DNA from 3 places in the Arthrobacter sp. B055-34 genome. Region 1 is predicted to be linked to each of the others. Evidence: riboswitches for the same ligand, from Rfam matches in the RefSeq annotation. Region 1 holds a riboswitch; each other region holds the start of a gene.
The links. A riboswitch is a leader RNA that binds a small molecule or an ion and turns the genes downstream of it on or off. The one in region 1 is predicted to bind thiamine pyrophosphate.
Positions count from the first base shown of each region.

Region 2: it holds a riboswitch for thiamine pyrophosphate, as region 1 does, so the genes downstream of both, AC5RWO_RS14550 (ECF transporter S component) here and thiD (bifunctional hydroxymethylpyrimidine kinase/phosphomethylpyrimidine kinase) in region 1, are expected to answer to the same signal.
Region 3: it holds a riboswitch for thiamine pyrophosphate, as region 1 does, so the genes downstream of both, thiO (glycine oxidase ThiO) here and thiD (bifunctional hydroxymethylpyrimidine kinase/phosphomethylpyrimidine kinase) in region 1, are expected to answer to the same signal.

Region 1 is NZ_JBNHFQ010000005.1:186,436-196,380, reverse strand. Features, by position in the region: gene AC5RWO_RS11775 (Rne/Rng family ribonuclease) at 1-1,275, shown strand, start outside; TPP riboswitch at 1,358-1,456, shown strand; gene thiD (bifunctional hydroxymethylpyrimidine kinase/phosphomethylpyrimidine kinase) at 1,523-2,998, shown strand; gene rplU (50S ribosomal protein L21) at 3,220-3,528, shown strand; gene rpmA (50S ribosomal protein L27) at 3,584-3,847, shown strand; gene obgE (GTPase ObgE) at 3,978-5,558, shown strand; gene proB (glutamate 5-kinase) at 5,548-6,678, shown strand; gene AC5RWO_RS11745 (glutamate-5-semialdehyde dehydrogenase) at 6,736-8,055, shown strand; gene AC5RWO_RS11740 (hypothetical protein) at 8,193-8,420, shown strand; gene nadD (nicotinate-nucleotide adenylyltransferase) at 8,428-9,096, shown strand; gene AC5RWO_RS11730 (hypothetical protein) at 9,132-9,945, shown strand, end outside.
Region 2 is NZ_JBNHFQ010000007.1:127,683-137,627, forward strand. Features, by position in the region: gene AC5RWO_RS14545 (ABC transporter ATP-binding protein) at 1-1,359, opposite strand, end outside; gene AC5RWO_RS14550 (ECF transporter S component) at 1,363-1,977, opposite strand; TPP riboswitch at 2,030-2,168, opposite strand; gene AC5RWO_RS14555 (DUF4235 domain-containing protein) at 2,280-2,540, shown strand; partial or broken gene mnhG (monovalent cation/H(+) antiporter subunit G) at 2,723-3,100, opposite strand; gene AC5RWO_RS14565 (MrpF/PhaF family protein) at 3,090-3,359, opposite strand; gene AC5RWO_RS14570 (Na+/H+ antiporter subunit E) at 3,371-3,937, opposite strand; gene AC5RWO_RS14575 (Na+/H+ antiporter subunit D) at 3,934-5,556, opposite strand; gene AC5RWO_RS14580 (Na(+)/H(+) antiporter subunit C) at 5,553-6,026, opposite strand; gene AC5RWO_RS14585 (Na+/H+ antiporter subunit A) at 6,023-9,025, opposite strand; gene AC5RWO_RS14590 (MFS transporter) at 9,284-9,945, shown strand, end outside.
Region 3 is NZ_JBNHFQ010000004.1:342,447-352,391, reverse strand. Features, by position in the region: gene AC5RWO_RS10215 (4a-hydroxytetrahydrobiopterin dehydratase) at 1-239, opposite strand, end outside; gene AC5RWO_RS10210 (thiazole synthase) at 254-1,021, opposite strand; gene thiS (sulfur carrier protein ThiS) at 1,025-1,261, opposite strand; gene thiO (glycine oxidase ThiO) at 1,258-2,409, opposite strand; TPP riboswitch at 2,406-2,540, opposite strand; gene thiE (thiamine phosphate synthase) at 2,647-3,288, shown strand; gene AC5RWO_RS10190 (ferritin-like fold-containing protein) at 3,321-4,028, opposite strand; gene AC5RWO_RS10185 (RNB domain-containing ribonuclease) at 4,080-5,564, shown strand; gene AC5RWO_RS10180 (DEAD/DEAH box helicase) at 5,900-7,585, shown strand; gene AC5RWO_RS10175 (DNA-methyltransferase) at 7,624-8,541, shown strand; gene AC5RWO_RS10170 (putative transporter small subunit) at 8,638-8,772, opposite strand; gene AC5RWO_RS10165 (sodium:solute symporter family protein) at 8,784-9,945, opposite strand, start outside.

The DNA.
Region 1 (9,945 bases):
CGGCTGGAGAAGTGGACCGGCGCAGAGGACATTTTCGCGGCCAACAGGATCGACGAGCAGATCCACAAGGCCCTCGAACGCAAGGTCTTCCTGCCCTCGGGCGGCTCGCTGGTCATCGACCGCACCGAAGCCATGACCGTGGTTGACGTCAACACCGGCAAGTTCACCGGCTCCGGCGGCAACCTCGAAGAGACCGTCACCAAGAACAATCTGGAAGCGGCCGAAGAGGTAGTCCGGCAGCTGCGCCTGCGCGACATCGGCGGCATCATCGTCATCGACTTCATCGACATGGTGCTCGAGGCCAACCGCGATCTGGTGTTGCGCCGCCTGGTGGAATGCCTGGGCCGCGACCGGACCAAGCACCAGGTAGCCGAAGTGACGTCCCTGGGCCTGGTCCAGATGACCCGCAAGCGGATGGGTACCGGGCTGCTGGAGGTCTTCGGCGAGAACTGCGAGCATTGCGGCGGCCGCGGCGTCGTCACCCATGACGAACCGCTGGAGCACCGCCGTGCCGCAGTTGCTGCCGAGCATCATCAGCACCTTGTCCGCGCCGAAAAGCCGGGGCGGCCGGAGAAGCCGTCCCGAAGCGAAAAGCGCCGGAGCAAGAGCCAGAACAACCAGGGCAGCGCGCCCTCCGCTCCTGACGCGGTTGTGGAACCGGAGCATGAGGACGACGCCGAGCGGCAAGCCAAGGCGCAGGCGGCCCGTGCCGCACTGGCGTCCATCGCCGCGGCGACCCACGCAGCCCATGAGGCGGAGGAACACGAGGCTGCGCTCAAGTCAGAATCGGCTGCGCGCAAGGCAGAACCGGACGCCGCCCCCGAGGCTCCGGTCCTGACCATCAACGGCGAAAAGGTTGTGCTGCCCCGTGCCGAGCACAGCCTGTTGGCGGCCAGTGAGGAGCCGGCCCTGACGCTTGCGAGCCTGACGGATGCCTTCAACAAGGTAAGTCCGGAGATCGTCACGAGACCAGAGCCGGGACCGGAGGCAAAGCCTGAGGCGAAACCTGAGGCGACGGCGCCGCCGGAGCGCCGCGGCCGCCGTCGTCGTGCCGCGAGCAGTCCCCAGGGAGCCGCGAATCAGGCACCCATTGAGCAGCGGGACGGCGTGGAGCAGTCCGCGAAGGCTGCCCCGGCGGTTCAGCCGGTCTCCGGAGCGGGCGGCGCCGATGCGTCGGCGGACCGTGAAGAAGCGGCGGCTAAGCCGGAGGCTGAGAAGAAGACTCCGGTGCAGCCGGTGATTCTGGGAGTCGGAGTTCCTGCGTCGGAACTCTGATCCAGCACTGAGCAATTCCTGCTAATGCATCAGGGGCGGTCCTTTCATGTCGAAAGGACCGCCCCTGATGCATTAGGCTGGCAGCAGTGACACGGGGTGCCGGCGACTAGCCGGCTGAGATTTGAGACCCGTTGAACCTGAACCAGTTAGGACTGGCGGAGGGATGTCGCTGCAGTCTTCGGGCCGCTGGCTGGCCAGCATGGAAGTCTGCCGTGCGTGTTCCGCCCTGAGCAGCAACGGAGCAGCCATGACCATTCGAACCACACCCAGAGTGCTGAGCATTGCAGGAACCGATCCGACCGGCGGCGCCGGGATCCAGGCAGACCTGAAGAGCATCGCGGCGAACGGCGGCTACGGGATGGCCGCGGTGACCGCACTGGTAGCCCAGAACACCCAGGGTGTCCGCTCCGTCCATACACCGCCGCCGTCATTCCTCGCCGAGCAGCTGGCCGCGGTCAGCGACGATGTCTGCATCGACGCGGTGAAGATCGGCATGCTTGGTGACAGCGAGGTGATTGGAACGGTAGGCCGCTGGCTCGCTGAGGTGAGCCCCGCCGTCGTTGTTCTGGACCCGGTGATGGTGGCCACCAGCGGAGACCGACTGCTGGCAGCGGAAGCGGAGCAAGCGCTGCGCGGGTTGCTCAACCAGGCCCACCTCGTGACGCCGAACCTGCCGGAGCTGGCGGTGCTGCTCGGTGCCGAGACGGCCGCCGACTGGCAGGAGGCGCTGGCGCAGGGGCGGGAGCTCTCGCGCAGGCATGGCGTCATGGTTCTGGTCAAGGGTGGACACCTGCCCGCGGAGGACTGCCCCGATGCGCTGGTGGACGTGAACGGGCGGCTGGCGGGCGAGGTGGTTGAATTCCGCACCGGTCGGGTGCGGACGAAAAACACGCACGGGACCGGCTGCTCGCTCTCGGCGGCGATGGCCACGGTGCAGGCCCGGACGGGGGACTGGACGGAGTCGCTCAAGGAGGTGAAGGAATGGCTGTTCGGCGCGCTGGTGCGCGCGGACGAGCTGGAGGTCGGGAAGGGCAGCGGGCCCATCCACCATTTCCATCAGCACACGCCACGTCCGGCGGACCGGTTCAGCACGGCAGCCTGGGAACGCACCGCAGACATCCGGGCGGAAATCATGGAACTGGATTTTGTGCGGTCGCTCGCGGTAGGAACCCTCAGCGAATCGCAGTTCGGTTACTACCTGGCCCAGGACGCGCGCTACCTTAATGGCTACTCGCGGGCACTGGCCCGTGCCAGCGCGCTGGCGCCCACCGAGCAGGAACAGCTGTTCTGGGCCAAGGGCGCACACAACTGCCTTGAAGTCGAGGCGCAGCTGCACCGCGAATGGCTCGCCGGGCGCAACATAGCGCCGGCACAAGGACCGGTCACCAAGGCCTACGTGGACCATCTGCTTGCCGTCAGCGCTGCGGGGAGCTACGCCGAGCTGGTGGCCGCCGTGGTGCCGTGCTACTGGCTGTATGCACACGTCGGCAGCGAACTGTACGGCCGGTACAAGTCCGCCGGAGCCTCCGGCCACCCCTACGGCGCGTGGATCGAGACCTATGCGGACGACGATTTCGCGGAAGCCACCCGGCAGGCCGTGGCAATCATGGACGCGGCTGCCCAGCAGATGCCGGAGCAGGAGCGCGAACGGATGATGGCCGCCTTCGAGCATTCGGCCCGCTACGAGCTCCACTTTTTCGATGCACCAAGGCTCTATGCTTGAGCCACTGCCGGTGTGGGCGAGCTAACAGTGCAGTTCCGCGGCACGCCGCCCGGGCGCCATTTGCAGGAAATAGCGGAAATAGCGTAATCTTGATCTTCGGTGCGAACGCCTTCGAAGGGTAAATCCCGTAGGCGTCACTGCACAGTGCTGGCAGGCATCCTTTTACCGCCTGTATTCAAAGCGCATAACTGTATTAAACGTCGAGAGAAGTGAGTTCCCAAGTGGTGTACGCGATTGTCCGCGCAGGCGGCCGCCAAGAAAAGGTTTCCGTCGGAGACCTCGTAACCCTTGACCGCGTCCCCGGTGGAGCCGGTAGCGCCTTCGAGCTGCCCGCGCTGCTCCTGGTCGATGGCGACAAGGTTACCTCTGCAGCTGATGAACTGGCCAAGGTCAAGGTCACTGCAGAGATCATTGAGAATCTTCGCGGGCCGAAGATTGTCATCCAGAAGTTCAAGAACAAGACCGGCTACAAGAAGCGCCAGGGTCACCGTTCAGAACTGACCAAGGTCAAGGTCACCTCCATCGCGTAACTGCGGTCGGCAGGCTTCCAGCAGTTTCCATAGACAAAAAAGGTAGGCATAGCAAATGGCACATAAGAAAGGTGCGAGCTCTACTCGCAACGGTCGCGATTCCAACGCTCAGTTCTTGGGCGTAAAGCGCTTCGGCGGCCAGGTTGTTTCCGCTGGTGAGATCATCGTCCGCCAGCGCGGCACCCACTTCCACCCGGGCGCCAACGTCGGCCGTGGCGGGGACGACACCCTGTTCGCCCTCGAGGCCGGTGCGGTTGAGTTTGGTACTCGCCGCGGACGCCGCGTTGTGAACATCGTTGCTGCAGCAGCTGCGGAGTAATTTTCGGCAGTAAATCAGCTTTCCAGTGAGGCGGGCCGCGGGTCCGCCTCACTGGTGTTTAACCAGACTAGAATCACTGATGGGCACATCCGGTGTGAACCGGGATCACCTGAAGTAAAAGGAGATAAACGTGGCAACTTTCGTTGACCGGGTTGTATTGCATGTATCCGGTGGAACCGGGGGCCACGGCTGTGTTTCCGTCAAGCGTGAAAAGTTCAAGCCGCTGGGCGGTCCGGACGGCGGTAACGGTGGCAACGGCGGCGACGTCATCCTGCGGGTCGACTCGCAGACCACCACCCTGCTGTCCTACCACCACGCACCGCACCGGCACGCCAGCAACGGCGACTTCGGCAAGGGCGATCTGCGCCATGGCAGCAACGGCGAAACGCTGATCCTGCCTGTCCCGGACGGCACCGTGGTCAAGACCAAGGACGGCGAAGTGCTGGCCGACCTCATCGGCGAAGGCGCCGAGTATGTGGCGGCGGCCGGTGGCCAGGGCGGGCTGGGCAATGCCTCGCTGTCCTCGCAGAAGCGCAAGGCTCCCGGCTTTGCCCTGCTAGGGGTCCCCGGCGACGAGCGGGACATCGTCCTGGAGCTGAAGACTGTAGCGGATATCGCGCTGGTGGGCTTCCCCTCGGCCGGTAAGTCGAGCCTGATTGCGGCCCTGAGCGCCGCCCGGCCGAAGATCGCCGACTATCCCTTCACCACCTTGGTGCCCAACCTGGGCGTAGTCCAGGCCGGCGAGGTGCGATTCACCGTCGCCGATGTGCCCGGACTGATACCCGGTGCCAGCGAAGGCAAGGGCTTGGGCCACGAATTCCTGCGCCACGTGGAGCGGTGCGCCGCCCTGGTGCATGTTCTCGACTGCGCCAGCCTGGAAGCCGACCGCGATCCGATCTCCGATCTGGAGACTATCGAGGCGGAACTGGCTGCCTACGCCGTCGACCTCAGCTACGCCGGCGCCGACGGCGCCGTCGTGCCCTTGAACGAGCGGCCCCGGCTGGTGGCGCTGAACAAGGTGGATGTGCCCGACGGCAAGGACATGGCGGAATTCGTCCGGCCTGAACTGGAGAAGCGCGGCTACAAAGTCTTCGAAATCTCTGCGGTCAGCCACGAGGGACTGCGCCAACTGAGCTTTGCCATGGCGGATATCGTTGCCGCGGCACGCCAGGAGGCGGCAGCCGCGCCGGCGCCGGTCAAGGTTGTTCTGCGGCCCAGGGCCGTCAACGAGGCCGGGTTCATCATCCGCAAGGAAGAAAAGAACCTCGAGCCGCTGTACCGGGTGCTTGGCGAAAAGCCGGAGCGCTGGGTCAAGCAGACCGACTTCAACAACGACGAGGCCGTGGGCTACCTCTCGGACCGCCTGGCCAAACTGGGTGTCGAGGACAAACTCTTCAAAGCCGGCGCCGTGCCGGGATCCACCGTGGTCATCGGCGAAGACGACGCCGTTGTCTTCGATTGGGAGCCGACCATGATGGGCGGCGCCGAGCTTCTGGCCGGTGCACCGCGCGGGACCGATATCCGGCTGGACGACTTCAGCGGCCGTCCCACGCGCAGCCAGAAGCGTCAAGAACAGCAGGAGCGCAAGGATGCCAGGGCCGCGGCACGCGCGGAGCTGGAAGCCGAGCGCAAGGCTGGCATCTGGACCGAATCAGTCAATTACAAGCACCACGCCGGAAGCGGGGCATCGGAAGAAGACGATGAAAGCTAGCGCTCAACCGGCGGACCGTACACTGCTGCGGACCGCCGGCAGGGTAGTAGTTAAGGTCGGCTCATCGTCGCTGACATCCGTGGCCGGGGGAATCTCCGAGGACGCGTTGCTGTCCCTGGTGGACGTGCTGGCCGCGCGCCGGAACACCGGCACGGAGCTGATCCTGGTTTCCTCAGGTGCCATCGCGGCCGGACTGGCTCCGCTGGGTCTGGGGCGACGTCCCCGTGACCTGGCAACCCAGCAAGCGGCTGCCAGCGTGGGCCAAGGGTTGTTGATGGCCCGCTATACCCAGGCCTTCGGCGCGCACGGCGTGGCCGTCAGCCAGGTGCTGCTGACCGCCGAAGACCTGATGCGCCGCCAGCACTATGCGAACGCCTACCGGGCGCTGAACCGGTTGCTGCACCTGGGCGTCGTTCCGGTGGTTAACGAGAACGACACCGTGGCCACGCATGAAATCCGGTTCGGCGACAATGACCGCTTGGCGGCGCTGGTGGCCCACCTGGTCAAGGCCGATGCGCTGGTCCTGCTTTCCGACGTCGATGCCCTCTATGACGGGCCGCCGAAGGCAGGGGCCAAGCGGATCGCGCACGTTTCCGGGCCCGCCGACCTGGACGGGGTCAGCATCGGCCGCACAGGCACGGCCGGCGTGGGCACCGGGGGAATGGTGACCAAGGTCGAGGCCGCCGCCATGGCTACGGAGTCCGGCATTCCCGCGCTGGTAACGGCAACGGCCAATGCCGCCGCGGCACTGGCGGGCGAGGACGTGGGCACGTGGTTCAGCACCAACGGTACGCGCCGCCCGGTGCGGCTGCTCTGGCTGGCGCACCTGGCCTCCATCCAGGGCCGCCTGACAATCGACGACGGCGCCGTGCAGGCCGTGCGCGAACGCCACCGCTCGCTGCTGCCGGCTGGCATCACGTCGGTTAAGGGCACCTTCGAACCGGGAGACCCGGTGGAAGTGGCCGACTCGGCCGGGCATATCGTCGCCCGCGGACTTGTGAACTTCTCCTCCTACGAGCTGCCCCGGATGCTGGGCCGCTCCACCAAAGAGTTGGGGGCGAGTCTCGGGCGCCAGTATGAGCGCGAGGTCATCCACGTGGACGACCTCGTGGTCCTGTAGGACCGCAGGCTACGTAACGCGAAAACGGTCAAGGACTATAACGGCTAAAATCGGACTATGACCCAGACAGCTGACTCCCAGATCCCGGCCGTTACCGAGCAGTCCGCTGCAGAGCAGCCGAATGTCACTGCCGCCGTCCATAGTATTGCCGAACGCTCGCGCGCGGCTTCGCGGCGGATGGCCCGTGCCAACCGGGCGTGGAAGGACCGGGCGCTGGTAGAGATCGCCGAGCAGCTGGTGGCCAAGCGCGACATTGTGCTGCATGCGAACCGGCTGGACGTCGAGAAAGGCCGGAATAACGGCACGAGCAAAGCGATGCTGGACCGCCTGAAGCTGGATCCTGCCCGGATCGACTCGCTCGCGTCGGCACTGCACAGCCTGGCCGGCCTGCCGGATCCCGTCGGTACCGTGATGCGCGGACAGACGCTGCCCAATGGCCTGCGGCTGCGGCAGGTCCATGTACCCATGGGCGTGGTTGCCGCCATCTACGAAGCCCGTCCCAACGTCACCGTGGACATCGCCGGCCTGGCGCTGAAGAGTGGCAACGCCGTCATCCTGCGGGGCGGTAGCGCGGCAGCCGAGACGAACGTTGCTTTGCTGGGCATCATCCGGGATTCGCTGGACAGGGTAGGCCTGCCGGCGGATGCGGTGCTGAGTGTTGACGAGTACGGCCGCGAGGGTGCGAAAGCCCTGATGGAGGCCCGCGGCAAGGTGGATGTGCTCATTCCGCGCGGCGGCCGCGAGCTGATCCAGACCGTGCTCAATACGGCCAAGGTGCCCGTGATCGAAACCGGTGAAGGCAACGTGCACATCTACGTGGATGAATCCGCGGACACCGAAATGGCGGTGGAGATCCTGCTTAACGCCAAGACGCAGCGTCCGTCGGTGTGCAATACCGTAGAAACTTTGCTCCTGCATTCGGGCGCTGGCGCGGGGGTGGACGTGCTCCGCTCGCTCGCGGGGGCCGGAGTCCGGCTCCACGTGGATGACCGCATAGCCGCGATCGTGCCGGACGGAATCCGGGTCGAGCGGGCAACGGATGAAGACTGGGGCCGTGAATACATGGATATGGACCTCGCCGTCGCCATGGTGGACTCGATGGACGATGCGCTCGATCACATCCGCAGGTGGACCACCGGGCACACCGAGGCCATCATTACCAATGATCTTGGTAACGCCGACCGTTTCGTAGCAGAGATTGATTCCGCTGCGGTGATCGTCAACGCCTCCACCCGGTTTACCGACGGCGGCGAGCTGGGCCTGGGCGCCGAGGTCGGCATCTCCACGCAGAAGATGCATGCCCGTGGCCCCATGGGCCTGCGGGAACTGACCACCACGAAGTGGATCGTGCAGGGCGAAGGCCAGATCCGGGACTAAGCACACCCCGCGGCCACCAGCCCGAACCTGCCGCTCCGACGCGCGCCGGTGGGTGTTCCGCCGCGCGAACGCGTACCATTAGACAGAACTGAACTTCCGCCTGCCCAGGCGGTCCATCCATTCCCAAGGGAGAAAATATGCTGACTCAGGTATTCGGCGCCGCGCTGGTGGCCAGCGAGGCCCACGTTGAACTTCCGGTGTCGCCGCTCGTCATCGGCGGCGGAATCTTCGTGGTCTTCCTGATCATGATGTTCTCCACCGTCGCCTTTACCAGTGTCGGCCACCGCCACTCCGCCGTCGAGGAGCATGCGGACCCGCACCGCCAGCACCCGAACAAGCACGATCACGGCCAAGCCCAGCGCTAAAGTGCCTATGGCTTCCCCCTCAACTGGAATAGCGGCCACGCTGCCTGGCACCAGAGCCTCTGGCCGCAAATTCCGGCTCGGGGTCATGGGCGGCACGTTCGATCCGATCCACCACGGACACTTGGTCGCGGCCAGCGAGGTGGCGGCGGTTTTCGATCTGGACGAAGTAGTCTTTGTCCCCACGGGTCATCCTTGGCAGAAATCGTCCCGGTCTGTTTCACCCGCGGAGCATCGGTATCTGATGACAGTGATTGCCACCGCTTCGAACCCGCGATTTACGGTAAGCAGGGTGGACATCGACCGTCCCGGATTGACGTACACGATCGATACGCTGCGTGATTTGCGGGCCGCCCGTCCGGAAGCCGAGCTGTACTTCATCACCGGTGCGGACGCGCTGGCCCAGATCATGTCGTGGAAAGACATCGACGAATTGTGGTCGCTGGCGCACTTCGTCGGAGTCACGCGTCCTGGCCACGAGCTGCATGATCTGGGCCGCAAGGACGTCAGCCTGCTCGAAGTCCCGGCCATGGCCATCTCGTCGACCGACTGTCGGGACCGGGTGGCCGAAGACCAACCCGTCTGGTACCTCGTTCCGGACGGCGTAGTACAGTACATTGCCAAATACGGTCTCTACCGGGCACTGGAACCGGCTGATCGGTTCCCTGCAACAAACTAGCCGTATACCTCCACATTCTGGGTGAAAAGTTATCAATGAGTAAGGAATCGCAGACGCCGCGCAGCCGGAGAGAAGCCCGGCTGCAGCGTGGGCCCGGCGGGACTCCGGACGGCGGTGGTACGCCGGCGGGAACTGCGGGCAGTACGACCCCGCCGTTGGGCCCGTCCGAAGGCACCGAGCGGTCTTCCCAAGCCCGCGCCCGGGATCGTGAAGCACACCGTGCTTACCGTGCCCTGACTGAGGCGATTCCCGTTGTTCCTGCCGCGCAGGCGCAACCTACCCGGCGCCAACTGAGGCGGCAGCAACTGGAACGGGAACAGGGCGTGCAGACCGAGGGGTCGTCCCGCCCGCCGGTAGCCGCCCCCACGAACCGGCCCGCCAAGCCTGCCTCGGCAGCAGCGGGGGAGGCGCCGGCAAAGGACCGTCCCGTTCAAGCACCGCAGGCCGATGCGCAGTACCGGCCCAACCGCCCCCCCATCGAGGGCGGACGCCGGGAGCGCCGCCGCCGGAGCACTGGCGCAGCCGCCGGTGCAGCGGAGCCCCAGACAACTGATGAAGCGGCGCTGCCGGACGCTGCCGCTGAAGCCGTCGACGCCGGAAAATTGACGGTGGAGCAGGCTCTGGTGGCCAGGGAACTGCTGATGGGCCAGGCCAAGAACCTCGCCTCCATGATGGAGGCGCGCAAGGACCAGGATCCCAGGACCGTGGATCTGGATATCCTTGCCCAGCAGAAGGCCCTGGCCGAGCGTGCGGCGGTGCTGAACCGCCGGGCCGCGGACAAACAGCGGTTGAGCCAGGAGAACCAGCAGCGGCGGCAGACCGCCGGGCCGGGTGATATCGCCTCGGCTC
Region 2 (9,945 bases), on a different contig from region 1:
CACCAGGATGTCAGGGCTGGTGGCCAGCATAGTCGCCACGGACAGCCTGCGCTTCTCCCCGCCCGAAAGGGTAAAGGGATTGGCCTGCAGGAGTTTGGTCAGCCGCAGCCGCTCCGCAATGGCATCAACGCGGCGTCGCACCTCGTCCTCCGGTAGCCGGGCGACCCGCCGGGGACCGAATTCGAGTTCGTCGATCACCCGGTGGGTCAGGAACTGGTGTTCGGGTTCCTGGAAGACGGTGCCGATCCGGGTGACCAGCTCGGCAGATTTCCACTTGTGCACGGTGCCGGACGCACCCCGCCGGAGCTCCGGTGCGGCCTCAAGCCTGCCGCCCGCGGGGGTCAGCAGCCCGGCCAGGGTCAGCGCCAAGGTCGACTTACCGGCGCCGTTGGGGCCCGTAATGCTCAACGCCTCGCCCGCCGCCAGTTCCAGCGAGACCTTATTGACTACCGGCCCGGCCCGCCGGGTCCGGGCAACGGACAGCTCCGCTGCCCGGAGCAGGCCCGTACCCTGCGTGTTGTGGCCGCCGCCGCTGCCGTGGCCACCGCTGGTGGCCCCGGGCGTGCGCAGTTGAGGAGTATAACCGGGAACCCAGACACCGGCTTCGATCAGGCGTTCCCTGGTACCTGCGGCATTGAGTACCTCCCCCGGCGGACCGTCGGCGAGAACTCCGCCGCCGGCAGCCAGTACGATGACCCGGTCCACCACGTCCGCCCAGACGGCCACGCGGTGTTCCACCACAATCAGGGTGGCGCCGGTGCGCTCAAGCACCCCGACCACCGCGTCCCGGACCTCCAGCACCCCGTCCGGGTCAAGGTTCGCCGTGGGCTCGTCCAGCAACAGGACACCGGGCCGCATGGCCAGGACCGACGCCAGCGCAAGCCGCTGTTTCTGCCCGCCGGAGAGCGCCGTAGTGGCATGGTCCAGCGGGACCTCGAGGCCCACATCGGCGAGGCTTTCGCGCACTCGCGCCCAGATTTCGTCCCGTGGCAGGGCCATGTTCTCTGCGCCGAAGGCGACCTCGTCCCCCACGCGCGCCATGACCACCTGGGACTCCGGGTCCTGGAGCACCAGTCCCGTCCGGCCGCGGGACTGGACCGGGTGCATGCCGTCGACGGTCAGGCGGCCCGCTTCGTCGCCTTCGCCGTCGTCGCCCAGTACCCCGGCAATGGCATGCAGCAGCGTGGATTTGCCGGCACCGGAGGCGCCGAGCAGAAGCACGCGCTCCCCCGGTTCAATCCCGAAGCTCACGTCGCTGACCGCCGGATTCTTGCGGCCGGCATGGCGCCAGCCGTATCTTTCGGCGGTGACAGCGGCCGGGCGGCCGCGCTCCGCCGTCGTACTTTGAGTGTTTGCCATGGCCTATACGTCAGCAGTCCGGCCGGCGGCAAAGGACGAGAGCGCGCCCGTCTTGGCCAGTCCTCTCATCGCCAGCCAGGGCAGCAGTCCGGCGATGACCACGCCGGAAACGGCGGCGAACAGCGTGTACCAGAGCTTCCAGTCGGTTGCCCATTCCACGTTCCACATAAAGTTCTCGCCGATGGCCAGCGCCAGGCCGGCGCTCAACCCGGCCAGCAGCGACACGCCGAGGTTGAACTTTTTGTAGAGGAAGAGCAGGAAGACCAGTTCCGCCCCCACGCCCTGGATCAGGCCGGACAGAAGCACTGTGAGGCCGAACTGCGTGCCCAGCAGGCTCGACACCGCGGCCGCGAGGACCTCGCAGTAGATCGCCGCGCCGGGCTTGCGGATGAGCAGCCCGCCCAGGACCCCGGCCGTGAGCCAGCCGCCGGCGTAGAGCCCGCCGGCCGGCGGGAAGGCCGCGGTCAGCACCGCAATGCCGGAATAGCCGGCGGACCAGGCCCAGAAGATGACCCCGATGGCCACGCCGATCACGGACGCGACCACAATATCGACAACGCGCCAGGTGTAACGGGGTTTGCGCGCAGATGCGTGCGCGGAAGGTGTAACGGTGTTCATGGAAAATCCTCCTGGGGTTCAGGAGGGGAGGGCAACCCGGCTTTTCCGGGCACACCCTGAGATCTCGACTCCCTTCGCCGGTACTAACCGGAGCAGGTTCGAGGGTCTGCGGCTGTCCGCACTCTCAGCGTCCCGACCCGGTACGGCTGCTTGCCGTGGTTACCGTGACGGACGCTCCCCTGTCGTCATGTGTGCTTTTTCAAGCGTCTTCCAGTGTACTACTGACGACGGCGGGTGGCAGCCGACCCGGAAAACGCTAGGCTGGGTGGCAGATGACGTTCTCCAAAGAAGGGCAGTGGCAAATGAGTACGGTTTTGAAACTTCTGGGTACGTTGGTGAGCATTGCGGCTGGCCTGGCCGGCGCAAAGCTCATCGACATCCTGTGGAAGGCCGTTACCGGGGAGGACTCCCCTAAGCATGACGACGACATGGAAAACAGCCTGCGCGCCACCCTCGCTTTTGCCGCGATTTCCGGTACGGTCAGCGCCATCATCCGCGTGCTGTCCCAGCGCGGAACCATGCAGGCAGTCAACCGCTTCAACCGGACCCGGGACATGGTCTAGCCCTTGGGCAAGTTTCAGGATTCGCGGCGGCGTTTGGCGGAAGCCTTCGCCGCCGCTTCCTTTGGCTCCTTGATACGCAGCGCGCCCTTCAGCTTTCCTACAGACTTTTCCTCAATGTTCCCGCCGACGTCCAGTTCTGCCGCCAACTCGGGATCGGCAGCCAGGGCCGCCTCTTCCGCGGCATCCGCCTTCCGGCGTTCGGCTTCTTCCGCCGCGGCTTTCTGGACCACGGCATCCAGGTCGTCCACGCTCAGCGTTTCCCGGTGCAGGTGCTTGGTGCGGTAGCCGGCACGGCCTACCATATGCGCCGAGACCGGAACCGTCAGCAGCTGGAACAGCCAGGCGATAATCAGCACAGGCACCGCTGCCCAGCTGCGGAGCTGGAGGGCCAGACCGATGAGCAGCAGCAGCAGCCCGAAAACCTGGGGCTTGGTGCCTGCGTGCATCCGCGAGAGCAGGTCCGGAAACCGGAGCAGCCCGATAGCGGCGGCCAGGGACATCAGCGCCCCGAGGACCAGGCAGAGTCCGGCAACAATTTCCAGCACAAGATCAGTGTTCATGGGTCCGCCTATCGATGACGAAGCGGGCTACCGTGACCGAACCGATGAAGCCGATCAGAGAAATGATGATCACCAAGGTCAGGTTGGCCTGATGCTTCCGGACGGCCATGTCCGCTATCAAGCCCGCGCATACGATGGCCAGCAAAACGTCGATAGCGATCACACGGTCCAGGATGGAGGGGCCTTTGACAATGCGGGAGATTGCGACGGCGGCGGAGAAGGCCAGGACGACAGTGACGATCACCAGCACAACTTCCATGAATGGACTGTTCAACTGGTTCCTCCGTTCCGTCGGTTTGCTGCCTCTGCTTTGACCATCGCGAGTTCCTCTTTACTGCCGATGGCCCGGATCAGCCCGGCCTCGATCCTGCGGACCTGTTCGCGGAACCGGTCCGCCTTGTCCGGGTCCGGAATGTCCAGCACGTGCAGGTACAGCGTCGACGTGGACCGGTCCACGTCCACCACGAGGCTCCCGGGAATCAGCGAAATTGTATGGCCGGTGGCGGTGACCAGCAGGTCCGAATGGCTGCGCAGTTGGACGGCCACCACCCCGTTCATCGTGCGCGGGCCACGGGTGAGAGCAATCCAGAAGACCTCGAAGCTGGCCTTGGCCACGTTCACCAGGAACGATGCCACGAACAGGGCCGCCGCCCACAGATTCAGCCGTCCGGCCAGTTCTACCGGCGGCAGGTAGAAGATATTGACGACGGCGAGGGCGATGAGCAGTCCGAAAATCAGGTTGCCGGCGCTGAAGTCCTGCCAGAGGGCTCCCCAGAGGATGACCAGCCAGACCAGCAGCGGTATTTCGACGAGCAGCGGAATCCGGGAACGGGTCATTGCTCAACCCCCTGCGCCGCGCCGGGGCCAAGAACGGCCTCGATGTAGGGGGTGCGCTCAAGCATCGCCCGGGCGCCCTGGTCGCTCAGCTGGAACAGCGGGCCGGCGAAGACGGTCAGTGCCACCCCGAGTGCCACCAGGCCCATGGTGGCCCCGACCATGCTCTTGGGCAGCAGGTGGATGGTCCCCCTGCCGGAGAACCGGCCGGTGGGCTTGTCCGTCACGTACTTGGAAGTGCGCAGCGTGGAACCGTCCGGCTTGCTGGCCAGCAGCACTGGGTCCGGGTGCTCGGCGTCCTCCGGAGTCCGCCAGAAGGCCCTGTTCCAGACGCGGGCCATGGCCATCAGGGTCAGCAGGGAGGTGACGACACTGCCGATGACCAGCGTGTACGACACCGGGGTGGCCAGATCGACGCCGCCCTGCAGCAGGCCGAGCTTGCCCAGGAAGCCAGAGAAGGGCGGTATGCCCGCCAGGTTCATGGCCGGCACAAAGTACAGGATCGCCAGCAGCGGCGAGAGTTTCGCCATCCCGCCCAGCCGGTCCATGTTGGAGGTGCCGCCGCGGCGTTCGATCAGACCCGCCACCAGGAACAGGCTGGTCTGGACGGTAATGTGGTGGGCCACGTAGTACATCGTCGATCCCAGACCCACCACGGAACTCATCGCCAGGCCGAAAACCATGTAGCCGATGTGGCTGACCAGCGTGAATGAGAGCATACGTTTGATGTCGATCTGGGCCAGTGCGCCGAGGATGCCGACCACCATGGTCAGCAGCGCAACGATCATCAGGAAGGTGTTGATGCGGTCCCCCGGGAAGAGCAGCGTCTCGGTCCGGATCAAGGCGTAGACACCCACCTTGGTCAGCAGGCCGGCGAACACTGCGGTGACCGGGGCGGGCGCGGTGGGATAGGAGTCGGGCAGCCAGAAGGACAGCGGGAACACTGCGGCCTTGATGCCGAACGCGACCACCAGCATTAGGTGCAGAATCATTTGCGTGGAATCATCCAGTTCGCCCAGCTTCACGGCCAGGTCGGCCATGTTGATGGTGCCGGTCGCCGCGTAGATCATCGCAATGGATAGCAGGAACAACATCGAGGAAATAACGCTGACCACCACATACGTCACGCCGGCCCGGACACGCGGCCCTGTCCCACCCATGGTCATCAGGACATAACTGGCCGTCAGCAGAATCTCGAAACCTACGTAGAGGTTGAACAGGTCCCCGGTGAGGAAAGCGTTGGACACCCCCGCCACGAGGATCAGATAGGTGGGATGGAAAATCGAGATGGGACCGTCCTCGTCCCCGTCTGCCATGCCCTGGCCGGACGCGTAGACCAGCACCGCCAGGCTCACGGCCGAGGAGATCACGAGCATCAGGGATGAAAGCTCGTCCACCACCAGGGAAATCCCGAACGGAGGCACCCAGCCGCCAAGGAACACGGCCTGTACGCCTTGGGTCCAGGCCGACCACAGCATGAGCAGTTCGACGGACAGGGTCAGGGCGAGTGTGCCAATGGCCACGGTCCGCTGTGCAACCGGCCGGCGGATCAGGATGAACGCAAAAGCGGCGCCCAGGAAGGGAAGGACAACGGCCAGCGGGGCCAGGCTAGCGGCGTTCATTCTTGTCCCCGAACTCTGGTCTTCGGTGCTGCCGGCCGTTCATCGGCGTCTGCCGTCATGACGAATTCGGTCGTCTCTACGGGAATGGCGGTATCGTCTTCGGCGTCGAAGCTGGGCTGGTTGGCCACGCGACGGTCTTCAATATCGTCCTGCACTTCGTCCTGCCGGCCCAGCACCCAGGACCGGTAGATGATGCCCAGCATGAACGCGGTCACCGCGAAGGAAATCACGATGGAGGTCAGGATCAGGGCCTGCGGCAGCGGGTCATTGTATTCCCCGGCAGGAATATTGGCGTCGTATAGCGGCGCGAGGCCAGCGGCCCCACCCGTGGTCAGCAGCAGGATGTTGGCCCCGTTGGCCAGCATCATCAGGCCGAGCATGACCCGGGTCAGGCTCCGTTCAAGGATCAGATAGACGCCCACCGCCACGAGAACTCCCATGACTACGAGCAGCGTGATGTTCACCGTCATCGTGCTACTCCTTCCTCGATGGAGTCCGGTGCCGGCTGCGGCACGCCCTCATCCGGTTTTGGTGCCTTCTCCTGGCTGCGCTCGTCGACTTCCGCACCGAAACTGCGCAGAACATCGAGCACCAGACCCACCACCACCAGGTAGACCCCGATATCGAAAAGCGTTGACGTCACGAACTTATGGTCACCGAACACCGGCAGGCTGAAATGGATAATGGCGCTTTGTAAAACCTCGCCACCCAGGAACAGCGGCGCCATGGCTGTCAAGGAAGCGATCCCCAGCCCGGCGCCTAGCAGGAAGCCGGCGCTGACAGGCGTGGCCTCGGCCAGTTCCACGCGGCCGCCCGCCAAGTACCTGACCGCCAAGGCGATGCCCGCCAGCAGTCCGCCGGCGAAGCCCCCGCCGGGCAGATTGTGTCCCGCCAGCAGCAGATAGATGGAGAAGATCACCAACGAATGGAACAGCAGTCTGGTGACGACCTCGAAGATAATGGAGCGCCGCTCAGGGGCGAGAGTCCGTCCGGCAACCAGCCAGGCATCTCTGGCCGAGGTGGCGAATCGCCGGGCAGTGACCAGCGCGGCGGCATCCCGGCCGGTGTGCTCGGGCAGTTCTGTGAGACGGTCCACGGATCCCGTGGCGACGGTTGAGGCGCGCATACGCTTGTCTCCGCGGCTGCGGACGAAGATCAGGCTGGCCACACCCGTTGCAGCGACTGCCAGCACCGAGAGCTCACCGTAAGTGTCCCACGCGCGGATATCCACCAAGGTGACGTTGACAACGTTGGCTCCGCCGCCGCCGTCGTACGCTAACTGCGGGTATTCCAACGAGACCGGCAGTTGGGTGCGCGCAGCCATGGACGTCATGGCTATGATCACCATGGCCAGGCCGAACGCTGCGCCGATCGCAGCCCGCAGCCATTTGAAACTGCTGGGGGTGCGCAGCCAGAGGCGTGCCGGGAGGGAGCGCAGGGCCAGCACAATGGCGACCAGCACAATGGTCTCCACGAGCATCTGCGTCAGCGCCAGGTCCGGCGCGCCCTGCAGCGCGAAGATCAGCGCGATGCCGTAACCGGCGACAGCGACCATCAGCACGGCCATGAACCTCTTGTTGGCCCTGATGGCGAGAATGGCCGCCACGATGATGCCCAGCCCCGCGATCAGCTGCGCGGGAGAGTCGAAGGCGATCCAGCTGTCAGGCCAGGGCGCGTCCATCAGGAACACGGCACTCAGCGGAGTGATCACCGAAACGCTGAGGATGACCACGAGGTAGAAAATCAGCGAACCGCGCTGGGTGCGGCCGGTGACCCAGACGGCCACCTCATCCAGCACGCCGATGATCCCACGGTAGGCGCGTTCACCGGTCAGCCCACCGGAGAAACGATCCTGGAATGCGGTGACCCGGTTCCGGAACAGGAACAACAGTGTGCCCACGGCCAGCGTCAGTACCGTCAGTCCGAGCGCCGGGGTCACGCCGTGCCACAGAGCCAGGTGCCCGTCGGGCTCGCCGTCCGAGGGGAACAGCGAAACATAGGGGGCGATGATCGAGTCGAGCGGGGCAGGCCAGAGACCGAACACCACGGTGGCCGCCGTCAGCAGCATCGGGGATGCGATAAAAGCTCCCGGAATGCGCTTGAACGGCGTCTTCTTCACGTTGCGTTTGTAGGCAAATCCGCCCCAGACAAACCGTGCGCTGTAGGCAAAGGTCAGCATGGAACCGACGACGACGCCGGCCAGCAGGACGGGGCCGGTCCAGCCGCCTTCGGAAGCGTGGTGGACGAACGTTTCGTAAACCGATTCCTTGGCCACGAAGCCCAGCAGCGGCGGTAACCCTGCCATCGAGGCCGCACCGATCAGCGAGACGGTAAAAAGGACCGGCGCCGCGCGGTAGATGCCCGAAAGCTGGCGGATGTCGCGGGTACCGGACTGATGGTCAATGATGCCGACGACCAGGAAGAGCGTCGCCTTGAAGAAGCCGTGGGCCAGCAGCAGTCCCAGTCCTGCCAGCGCGCCGTCGCGGCTGCCCAGCCCCACCACCATGATGAGGAAGCCCAGCTGGCTGACCGTGCCGTAGGCCAGGATGAGTTTCAGGTCGAACTGCTTGAGCGCCAGCCAGCCGCTGATCAGCATGGTCGCCAGGCCCAGGACCATCACGGTCCCTTCCCAGTACCGGGTATCCGAGAAGCCCGGCGCGAAGCGTGCCACCAGGTAAATGCCGGCCTTGACCATGGCTGCGGCATGGAGATAGGCACTGACCGGTGTGGGTGCGGCCATGGCGGCGGGCAGCCAGAAGTGGAACGGCACCAGGGCCGACTTGCTGATAGCGCCCACCAGGATCAGCAGGATGGCGATGTCGATCAACATGCCGTGCTGGATCAGTTCCGGGGCTGCGGCCATGATTTCCGAAATGCGGTAAGTGCCCGCCGTCTGCCCCACCACAATCAGGCCGACGAGCATGGTCAGGCCGCCGAAGGTCGTCACAATCAGGGCCTGCAGGGCGGAACGCCGCGCCGCCAACCTGTGCCGCGCGTACCCGATCAACAGGTAGGACAGAATGGTGGTCAGTTCCCAGAAGACGTAGAGCATGAGCAGGTCATCGGTGATGACCAGGCCGAACATGGCGCCGGCGAAGGCAAGCAGCTGCGCACCGAACGGACCGATGTTGGGATCATCGGCTTTAAAGTAGCGTGCGCAGTAGAAGAGGACCAGGGCGCCGACACCGAGAATAAGGATCGCCAGCACGGCGGACAAGGTGTCCATCCGGAAGGCCAGCTCGAGCCTTAGCTCGGGAATCCACGGGATGATTACCGACGGCGGCGCATTGGGCCCGCCGGAGAGTACAGTTTGGTCCGAGCCCGTGTACCGGTCGAAAGTGGCCAGCAGCCAGATGAAGCAACCGGCCGGCACGGCGGCCAGAATGTAGAAGGTTGAACGACCGAGTTTCCTGAAGATCCAAGGCGCGATGAAGGCCACCACGAAGAGCAGGGTGAGCACAACAAGCACTATATTCTCCGGGGCTTCCTTCTGGGATTGGCGGTAAAAAAGGCGCAAAAGCCTGATTCCATTCTACCCATGGCATACGTCCGGCCCCGACGGCGCCCGTCACAATCGCCCTCAGGAACGCCCTTCCATTCGTTGATTTACGGCGGATTCATCCACTGGTCAGCGGCTTAAGCTGTTCACGAAGGGCGAAGAAGCTAGCATTCGGTTATGAGCCACTGGTCAGGAAAGCCAGCACCATCCGCGAACGCCGGCGTTCCCATGGAAGAGAGAATCAACAAGAAGCACGTGCTCGCGTGGGCCTCTTGGGACTGGGGCTCCGCCGCCATCAACGCGGTCATGACGACGTTCGTCTTCACGGTCTATCTGGTGAGCGACCCCTTCGGCGGCGAAGACTATGCCTCGCAGATCCTCGGGTACGGCCTGGCCGTGTCCGGCGTTGCCATCGCGCTCCTGGCCCCGATCACCGGCCAGCGCTCGGACTCCGGCGGACGGCGGAGGTACTGGCTGGGCGTCAACACCATGGCCGTCGTAGCACTGACGGCGCTGTGCTTCTTCGTCTACCCCTCCCCCGGGTTCCTCTTCGTCGGCGTCGCGCTGATCGCGCTGGCCAACATTTTCTTCGAGTTCGCCAACGTCAACTACTACGCGATGCTCGGGCAGATCTCCACGCCGTCCACCGTCGGCAAGGTCAGTGGCTTCGGCTGGGCCATGGGCTATGTCGGCGGCATCGTGGCCCTGGCGCTGGTGCTGATGGGCTTCGTCCTCCCCGAGACCGGCTGGTTCGGAGCCACCGCCGAAAACGGGCTGAACATCCGGCTGGTCGCGGTGTTCTCGGCCGTCTGGTTCCTGATCTTTGCGCTGCCGGTGCTTTTTACCGTGCCGGAAATTCCCCGCCAGCCCAAGGCCGCCCGGCTGGGCTT
Region 3 (9,945 bases), on a different contig from region 1:
GCGGACCCCGCATCATGTGACGTCAACCGGATGAAGACCTTGTTGTAGCGCCAGTCCAGGTCCGGATGGTGGTTGGCCTCCTCGGCCAACTCTCCCGCTCCGGCGATGAAATCCAGCGCAGCGCGCCCGTTCTCGAGCTTGAAGACGGTAACAAGCGCGCCCTCGCTGTGGCGCCAATCCGGCAGCGTCCTGAGCTGTTCATCGATCTGCTTGCTGTCCAGCTTGTCCTCGGCGGCCATTGCTCCTCCTGTGGCTAGAGATCCGGGCGGCCTGCAAACGATGATGAAGCCAATGCGTGCTCCCGTTTGGGAATCCGGCCGCCTGTTGCCGCCAGCCTACCGGCGATGACCGCATGTTTGAAGGCTTCGGCCATGCGGACCGGATGCTGGGCCCTGGTCACGGCCGTGGCGAGCAGGACGGCGTCGCAGCCAAGCTCCATGGCCAGCGCAGCGTCCGACGCCGTGCCGATACCGGCGTCCAGCACCACCGGAATCCCGGCGCGCGAGACAATCAATTCGATGTTGTGCGGATTGAGGATTCCCAGCCCGGTACCGATCGGAGCACCCAGCGGCATCACGGCGGCAGCACCCAGCAGCTCGAGCCGGCGGGCCAGCACCGGGTCGTCATTGGTGTAGGCGAAGACCTTGAACCCGCGGTTGACCAATGCCTCGGTTGCCTCGACAAGTTCCACCGCGTCGGGCAGCAGTGTCTCTTCGTCCGCGATGACTTCGAGTTTCACCCAGTTCGTCTCCAGGGCTTCGCGCCCGAGTTCGGCGGTCATCACCGCCTCCCGCGCCGTGTAGCAGCCCGCCGTGTTCGGCAGCACGCGGATGCCATGGCGGTCCAGCAGGTCGAAGACCGAAGTACCGGTACCGGCCGCGTAGCGGCGCATCGCTACCGTGGTGAGTTCTGTTCCGGAAGCCAGCAGTGCCTCGCCCAAACCATCCAGGCTCGGCGCGCCGCCCGTGCCCATGATCAGGCGCGATCCGAGCCTTACCCCGTCGATCATCAGTTCATCCATTATTCAGCCTCCCTGTACTGCGGTCACGAGTTCTATGCCGTCGCCGTCGGCGAGCACGGTCCGGGCCCAGCTGCCGCGCGGCGCTACCTCCGCGTTCAGCGCGACAGCCACACCGAGCCGTCCGCCGTCGGCCGGCCGCCCGTCCTCCGCCAATTCACGGCCGGTGGTCCTGGCCACCAGCTCGAGCAGTGTTGGCGCGGTCGGCAAGGTGTGCGGACTGCCGTTGACGGTGATCTTCATGCGTGACTCTCCTTGGTCATAGTGCTGAACCTGTCGGGATTGAATTGCAGTAGCTCGGCGGAGATTTGCACACCGTCGATGAGGTCGGCGCAGATCCTGGCCGCGACCGGCGTCAGGAGCACTCCGTGGCGGAAGAATCCGGTGGCAACTACCAAGCCCGGAAGGTCCTCCGACCCTGACGCCACCCGTCCCAGCAACGGCGCATTATCCGGTGTTCCCGGCCGAGCACGGCAGGTCATCTCTTCGAGCGCGAGTTCCGCGACGGCCGGCACCAGCGTCTGGGCGTCGCGGAGCAACTGGTACACCCCGCCGGCCGACACATCCGCCGATCCGTCCTCACGCTGCGTGGCTCCGATCACCACCGTGCCGTCCCCGCGCGGAACAAGATAAACCGGGTGCCCGCGAACGATGCCACGAATTGTCGAGGTGAGAAACGGTTGCAGGCCTGTCGGTACGCGCAGCCGCAGAATGTCCCCGTACACCGGACGCAGCGGCAGCCGAAGCCCCGCGGGCAGGCCGGAGAGGTTGGCGGCCGCAAGCCCGTTCGCGACCACCGTTTCATCGGCCGCAAGGACCTCGCCGCCTGCTAACTGCACGCCAACAACCGTGCCCCGAGCATCGGTGATGAGTCCGGCTGCCTTTTGACTTACGACGGCGGCGCCTGAGTTCCGCAGCATCTTCACTAACGCTGCGGAAAGGGCCCGTGGATCCACTTGGTGGTCGCCCGGCGCGTAGAAGGCACCGGTCAGGGCCGGGCCCAGGCTGGGTTCGAGCCGCCGGGCCTCGCGGCTAGTGATTTCGTGGACCTCGAGTCCTTCGGCCAGCTGCGCCTGTTTCAGGTCCGCGAGCGCGGTGCGGTCCGCGGCGTCGAAAGCGGCAACCAAGGTCCCGGTTTCCTGGTAGCCGGTCTCCCGCAGCCCCGCAACGAACCCAGGGTAAAGCCGGGCGGACTCGCGGGTCAGGGCCAGCAGCCGCTCTTCCTGGTAGTGCAGTTCGCTGACCGGGGCGAGCATGCCCGCGGCGGCGTACGTGGCGCCCGTGGCGGGAGCGGGATCGATGACGGTGACACGGTGGCCGCGGCGGGTGGCTTCTGCGGCGATACCCAGTCCCACTATGCCCGCGCCGATGACGGCAACATGTTTGGACAACTTTGAGCTTCCTTCCCTACGCCGGCATGACCCGGATCAGGTTCGACGGTCGGTGCCAGGCACCCTCTCAGCCTGTCGGCCGCCGGCAATTGCCGAACGTGCCGCCCTATCAGGCTCCCGCAGTGTTTTCTCCAGTGTAGCCATAGTCGCGGCTTCGCCGGCGTCACATTCTGCTGCCGAAGCCCGCGTCCCGCCACCGCGGAGTTCCTTGCGCGGTTTGCCATTATGGTTGCAGGTATGGATTTTTCCTCTGCCCAGCTTTACCTTTGCACCGACGCGCGCCGCGACCGTGGGGACTTCGAGCAGTTCCTCGATGCTGCCTACTCCGGCGGTGTGGACATCATCCAGTTGCGGGACAAGTCCCTCGATGCCGCCGAAGAGCTGGAGCTGCTCGGCGTGCTCGCCGACGTTGCCGTCCGGCACTCAAAGCCGTGGTCCGTCAACGACAGGGCGGATCTGGCTGCAGTGGCCGGGGCACCAGTCTTCCACGTCGGACAGCAGGACCTTCCGCCGGCCGCGGCCCGGTCCGTGCTCGGGCCCGCTGCCGCTATCGGCCGCTCCACCCACACTCCGGAACAGGCATCAGCTGCCTTGGCCGATGACGCCCTGGACTATTTCTGCACCGGGCCACTCTGGGCCACCCCTACCAAGCCGGGCAGGGCCGCCGTCGGTCTTGAGCTGGTGGAGTTTACTGCCGCCCAGCAGGCGCAGACGGGTTCCGGCAAGCCGTGGTTCGCCATTGGCGGTATCGATCTGGAGAACATCGGCCAGGTAACGGAGGCCGGGGCTAAACGCGTCGTCGTCGTTCGCGCCGTCACCGATGCCGATGATCCGGCCGGGGCCGCCAGGGCGCTGAAGTCCGCGCTGCCGCCCCTGTAACCCGCCGTTCGGCCGGCTGGTGGCGTGAACGTTCAGGCGGTAAGGCCCAGGGCGTTCATCCGGCGGGAATGGTTCCGGGTCAGTTCTGCGAAGAGTTCCGCGGTGACCGCCTGCTGGGAGGCCGGTTCGTCCAGTCCCAGCAGGGCGCCCAGGAAAGCCCGCTCGATCCCGATGCGCTGCGCCTGCGTCAACGCCTCGCCGACCAGCCGCCGGCCCCACAAGGCCAGCCTCGAGGCCAGCCGCTCGTCATGTTCCAGCGCCCTGCGCAGCCGACTAGTGAGCAAGGTCAGCTGGTCCCCGTTTTCCTTGATCCTGGACACCAGCGCGCGCGTCTCGGGATCCAGCCGGTCGGCGATCGCACGGTAGAAATCCCCCGAAACAGCATCCGTGACGTAGGCCTTCATCAACGATTCGTACCAGTCTCCGGGCCGCGTCCGCTCGTGGAACGCGTCGATCGAAGCCTGGAAAGGCGCCATGGCAACCTGCACGTCGACATCAAGGCGCGCCAGCTCGGCGCTGACAAGTTCAAAGTGCCCGAATTCGACGACGGCGAGGCGCCCGAGATCCGCGCGGTCTTTCAACGTTGGCGAGAACCGGGCGTCCGAGGAGAACCGCTCGAAGGCGGACAGCTCGCCGTAGGCCATGACGCCGTACAGATCAACGACATGCTGCAGATGTTCCGCTCCTGTCCCGTTGCTGGTGGCCGGACGATCAGTGGGGAAGGATCCTTCGGAGCTCATGAGCACTACCCTAACGCCCCACCTGCGGCGCTGTGGCGATAGGCTGGGCCTGTGCCGTATTCACACGTCGACGCCAGAGTTAATGAATCGCAGCATCTGCTCGCCCGTGTGCTGAAGGAACTGCGCACCGAGCTGGAACTTCCCGCGGCGTTCAGCCCTTCGGTCCTTGCGGAAGCCGAGAAGGCCGTGGCGGAACACTCCATGCCAGCCGCGGATCTAACCGGGCTGGACTTTGTCACCATCGATCCACCAAGCTCCACCGACCTGGACCAGGCGATGTACATCGAGCGCGACGGCGAGGGCTACCGGCTCTGGTATGCCATCGCGGATGTTCCCGCTTTTGTTGCTCCCGGCGGTGAACTTGACGCTGAGACGCGACGGCGCGGCCAGACCATCTACGCTCCCGATGGACGCATTCCGTTGCACCCGCTGTTGATCAGCGAAGACGCCGGCAGCCTCCTCCCGGACCAGGACCGCAGCGCATTCGTGTGGGAATTCGAGCTCGACGCCGCCGCAGTCGTCAGTACCGTGTCGATGCGCCGGGCCAGAATGCGCAGCCGCGCCAAGCTGAACTACGAACAGGTCCAGCAGGACATTGATTCCGGCGAAGCGCCGGTCTATCTGCAGCTGCTCAAGGAAGTAGGGCTCAAGCGCATCGAGCTGGAGCGGCAGCGCGGCGGCGCGAGTCTGAACCTTCCTGATGAGGAAATAGCCCATGACGGCCGCCATTACTTCATCGTCGCGCGCCCTGCACGGCCGGTCGAGGACTGGAACGCCCAGATTTCGCTGATGACCGGTATGGCAGCAGCGGAAATCATGCTCAAGGGCAAGGTAGGAATCCTGCGCACCATGCCCGCTCCGGACGAGGAGTCGGAGGCCCGGTTCCGACGCCAGACCAAGGCTCTGGGCCACCCCTGGCCGGAGGGTATTGCCTATGGCGAATATCTGCGCGGGCTCGACACCGCGGATCCGAAACAACTGGCACTCATGGACGCGGCCGGGTCACTGTTCCGCGGTGCCGGCTACACACCGTTCGACGGCGACGTGCCGCAGGAGCAGACCCAGGCCGCGATTGCTGCGCCCTACGCCCACACCACCGCACCGCTGCGCCGCCTGGTGGACCGCTTTGTCCTGGTCATCTGCGAGGCGTTGTGCGCCAAGACCGAGGTGCCCGGCTGGGCCCGGCAGGCCTTGCCGGAACTCCCCCAGCTGATGGCTGCCTCGGACCAGCTGTCCGGACGGCTGGACCGTGCGGCGCTGGACGCGGTGGAAGCGGCCCTGCTCAGCCATCGGGTGGGCGAGGAATTCGATGCCGTGGTGATCTCGGCCCGTAATTCCAACAACCACTCGAACCATAATTCCAATGGCAACGGCCGTCAGGAAGCCGTCCCGCACGGTACTATCCAGATCAGTGATCCCGCGGTCAGTGCGCGTTGCGACGGCGAACTACAGGCCGGCACTGCTATCAGGGCCCGTCTGGTCGAGGCCGATATCGAGAAGCGCACGGTCCGGTTCGAGCTGATCAGCCCGGCCTGAGCGGTCCGTCCATCCGCGCCATGGCGCCGGCCGGGAGACGATTTGGTGCCAGCCGGTAGACTGGTCATTGTAGAACTGGATGCCCGGTCGTTGATTGTTAGTAAATTTCATCAACAGATCCGCACCTACGCGATCTTTAACCCGCCGGCATGGCCATGATGGCTTGCACCGGCACGCAGTTGTTAGCCCGCGATCGGCTTCCACTGGCTGCGTCACGCAACCGGACAGTTCCGCACGGCCGCAAGATGGCCGTGTCGTTGAGCACCGGGGCCCAGGCGCCTTATTTGAATGGTATTTAATTGAACACTGAGAATTCCCTCGTGGACCAGAACAACCTGCTCCATGCGGAAAACAGCCTTGAGGAAATCAAAGTCGAGGCAAGCCTCGCTTCCGATGAACGTCCGCACGAGATTCCGCAGCAGACCTTCGCCGACTTCAACGTCCGCGCCGACATTGTGCGCTCGCTCTTCGACGCCGGCATCACGCACCCTTTCCCGATCCAGTCCATGACGCTGCCCGTGGCGCTCGACGGCCATGACATCATCGGGCAGGCCAAGACCGGTACCGGCAAGACCCTGGGCTTCGGCATTCCCGCGCTGCAACGCGTTGTCGGCCCTGAAGACGACGGTTATGACAAACTACCCGTCCCGGGTGCCCCGCAGGCCCTCGTCATCGTTCCGACCCGTGAGCTTGCCGTGCAGGTGGCCAAGGACCTCACCACCGCTTCGCGCCACCGCAATGCGCGCATCGCCACTATCTATGGTGGCCGCGCCTATGAGCCGCAGACCGAGATGCTCGCCAAGGGCGTCGAAGTGGTTGTGGGAACTCCGGGGCGCCTGATCGACCTGCACCGGCAGCGCCACCTGAACCTGAAGAACGTGCGCATCGTGGTCCTCGACGAGGCGGATGAAATGCTGGATCTGGGCTTCCTGCCCGATGTGGAAACGCTGATCGCCGCGACCCCTGCCATCCGGCAGACCATGCTCTTCTCTGCCACCATGCCCGGCCCCGTTGTCGCCATGGCGCGGCGCTACATGACGCAGCCGACGCACATCCGTGCCGCTGACCCGGACGATGAGGGCATCACCAAGAAAGACATCCGCCAGGTCATCTACCGTGCGCACAACCTGGACAAGACCGAGGTTGTCTCGCGGATCCTGCAGTCCCGCGGCCGCGGCCGGACCATCATTTTCACGAAGACCAAGCGCACCGCCGCCAAGGTCTCCGAAGAGCTGATTGACCGCGGTTTCGCCGCCGGCGCCATCCACGGCGACCTAGGCCAGGGCGCCCGTGAACAGGCGCTGCGTGCCTTCCGCAGCGACAAGGTAGATGTGCTCGTCGCCACCGACGTCGCTGCCCGCGGTATCGACGTCGACGACGTCACCCACGTAATCAACTACCAGTGCCCCGAAGACGAGAAGACCTATCTGCACCGTGTGGGCCGCACCGGCCGTGCCGGCAACAAGGGCACCGCGGTCACGTTCGTGGACTGGGACGATGTTCCCCGCTGGGGCCTGATCAACAAGGCCCTGGGCCTGGACCAGCCGGAGCCGGTGGAAACCTACTCCTCATCGCCGCATCTGTACACGGATCTGGATATTCCCGAGGGTACCAAGGGTCGTCTGCCCCGCGACCAGCGCAAGCTCGCCGGCATCGACGCCGAGGAGCTTGAAGACCTGGGCGAAACCGGCAAGAAGCACGGCGGTCGTGATTCCGGCCGCCAGGGCGGACGTGGCTCCGAACGCGGTGGCGGCCCTAGCCGCGGCCGCGGCGAAGGCCGTTCCGAAGCCGGATCCCGCGCGACCGAGCCTTCCGACGGAAGCCGCCGGCGCCGTCGTCGTTCTTCCGGAACTGAAGAAGCTGCCGGCCGCACGGCAACCGACCGTCCGGCCCAGGCCGAGAACACCACCAAGACCGAGGGTGAGAGCGTTCGTCCGCGCCGCAGCCGCAGCCGTACCCGGCGGCGCAACGGCGAAGTGGTTAGCGCGCCGGATACCTCCGGCGCCGGTAACGCGGAATAACCGGCAGCACCGGACGAGAAAAGGCTACCTCTTCAGTTATGACGGAGACTGTCTGCGGGCCCGGGCCCGGGCCCAGTTCTTTGTGGTCGCCGGACGGCAGCAATCTGGTGGTGCACGCGGATAACGCGGAGTTCCTGCCGACGCTGCCGGACGGCGCCTTCACGCTCATCTACGTCGACCCGCCGTTTAACACCGGCCGGTCACAGCGGCGCCAGCAGCTGTCCATGGTCCGCAGCGCCGACGGCGAGGGCGATCGGGTGGGCTTCCAGGGCCGCTCCTACCAGACCATCAAGGGCATGCTCTCCAGCTACGACGATGCCTTCGACGACTATTGGTCCTTCCTCGAGCCCAGGCTGGCCGAGGCTTGGCGGCTGCTCGCCGACGACGGCACGCTGTATCTGCACCTGGACTACCGCGAGGTGCACTACGCCAAGGTGTTGCTGGATGCCCTGTTCGGGCGAGAGTCCTTCCTGAACGAAATCATCTGGGCCTACGATTACGGCGGCCGCGCGAAGAACCGCTGGCCGGCCAAGCACGACAACATCCTGGTCTACGTGAAGAACCCCCGCACCTACCACTTCGACAATGCCGAGGTGGACCGCGAGCCTTATATGGCTCCGGGCCTGGTCACTGCGGAGAAGGCTGCCCGGGGCAAACTTCCCACGGACGTCTGGTGGCATACCATCGTCTCCCCGACCGGCAAGGAAAAGACCGGCTACCCCACGCAGAAGCCCGAGGGCCTGCTCCGGCGCGTTGTGGCAGCCAGCAGCCGCAAGGACGACTGGGTGCTGGACTTCTTTGCCGGTTCGGGCACCCTCGGCGCCGTGGCGGGACAGCTGGGACGGCGCTTTGTCTGTGTGGACCAGAACCCGCAGGCAATCGAGATCATGGACAAGCGCCTCTCACCCCAGGCCTCTGTGGTTCGCTTCGGACCTGCGCCTGCACCTGCACCGTAGTGCCTGAACATCCGCTAAGCCCCCTGCTGGAGGCATAACAAAGGCGGCCGGACAGTTTCGAAACTGTCCGGCCGCCTTTGTTGACAGGCAGGTCGCTTAGATTATGGTGCGGCCCTCTCTACGGGCCTCGACCCAGTCCCGGAAGAAGCCCTTGCAGATCATAAACAGGGTTCCGCCGACGATCACCGGCCACATCAGTACGTAAATGGTCAAAAGGATGGTGCTATCCATTGGTGTCTCCTTTACTTTCCTGCGCCGGTCGCAGCGGTGCCGGCAGCAGTAGCGCCGAGCTGCGGCTCGGTCTCGGAATCCGTGTCGTAATCGCCGATCCGCTGCTTGATCAGGGCGAAATCGAAGCCCTGCTTGCTGCGCACCGACATGGCGTAGCAGATCACGGTACTGATGGCGTAGGCCACCAGCGAACCGGTCAGGACCGTGTAATCATGCAGGAAGCCGATGGCGAACGGCGCCGCAATCAGCGCGCCAAGGGCGCCAATGATCCTGGCCGCCTTGAGTCCGAAGAACCCAAAGGACATCAGGCCCAGCACAACGCCGATACCCACCACGGAGACCACGTCGAAGACGATGCCGGTGGCGCCGTCCATCGGGAACCACTCGAAGCGGACCGGGATGAAGACGGCGAGTGCCGCCAGCACCGAAACGGTGAACGCCTTGTTGGTGACCTTGTTCCAGTAGAAGCTGGCGATCACAGGGAAGACCAGTGCGCCCCAGAGTGCACCGACGAAGACCAGCAGGTCCAGGATGTTCATCTGCCCGCTGGCGAAATACAGTGCAGCGGCGGTGGCAACGATCATCGAGATGCGGCCGACCATCAGCATGGTCTTCGGGTTGGCTTTGCCCTTGGCGATGTTCTGTCCGTAGACGTCCGCCATCATGATCGAGGACAGCGCGGCCAGATCCGAATCCGCAGTCGAAGACAGCGCGCCGATGATCATAATCAGGAAGACACCCAGCAGGATCGGCCCCAGGTAGGTGGAGGCCATCTGCGGAATCAGGTTGTTGGTGTCTCCGCCGGACGGTGAAATACCCAGGTACAGCGCCATGACGCCGAGCATGCCGACACCGATGATGGTGGCACCATAGCCGATCGTAGCGGTGACGAAGGTCTTCTTGATCAGATCCTCACGCACGGCGAAGAGCCGCTGGGCAATGGTCTGGTTGCCAATGGCGTAGGCCAGCACAGCAGCGATGTACGGCGCACCCTGGTTCAGGAACGCATCAGAAGAGAAGAAGTTGGATTGCTGCGGCGTCAGATTCGCCGCGCCCTGGGTAAACATGTCGGGGCCGCCGGCGGAGAAGAAGACCACCGGGATAATAACGACGACGGCGCCGAGCATAGCGACGACCTGGGCAAAGTCCGTCATCACGGAAGCCCGGAAGCCG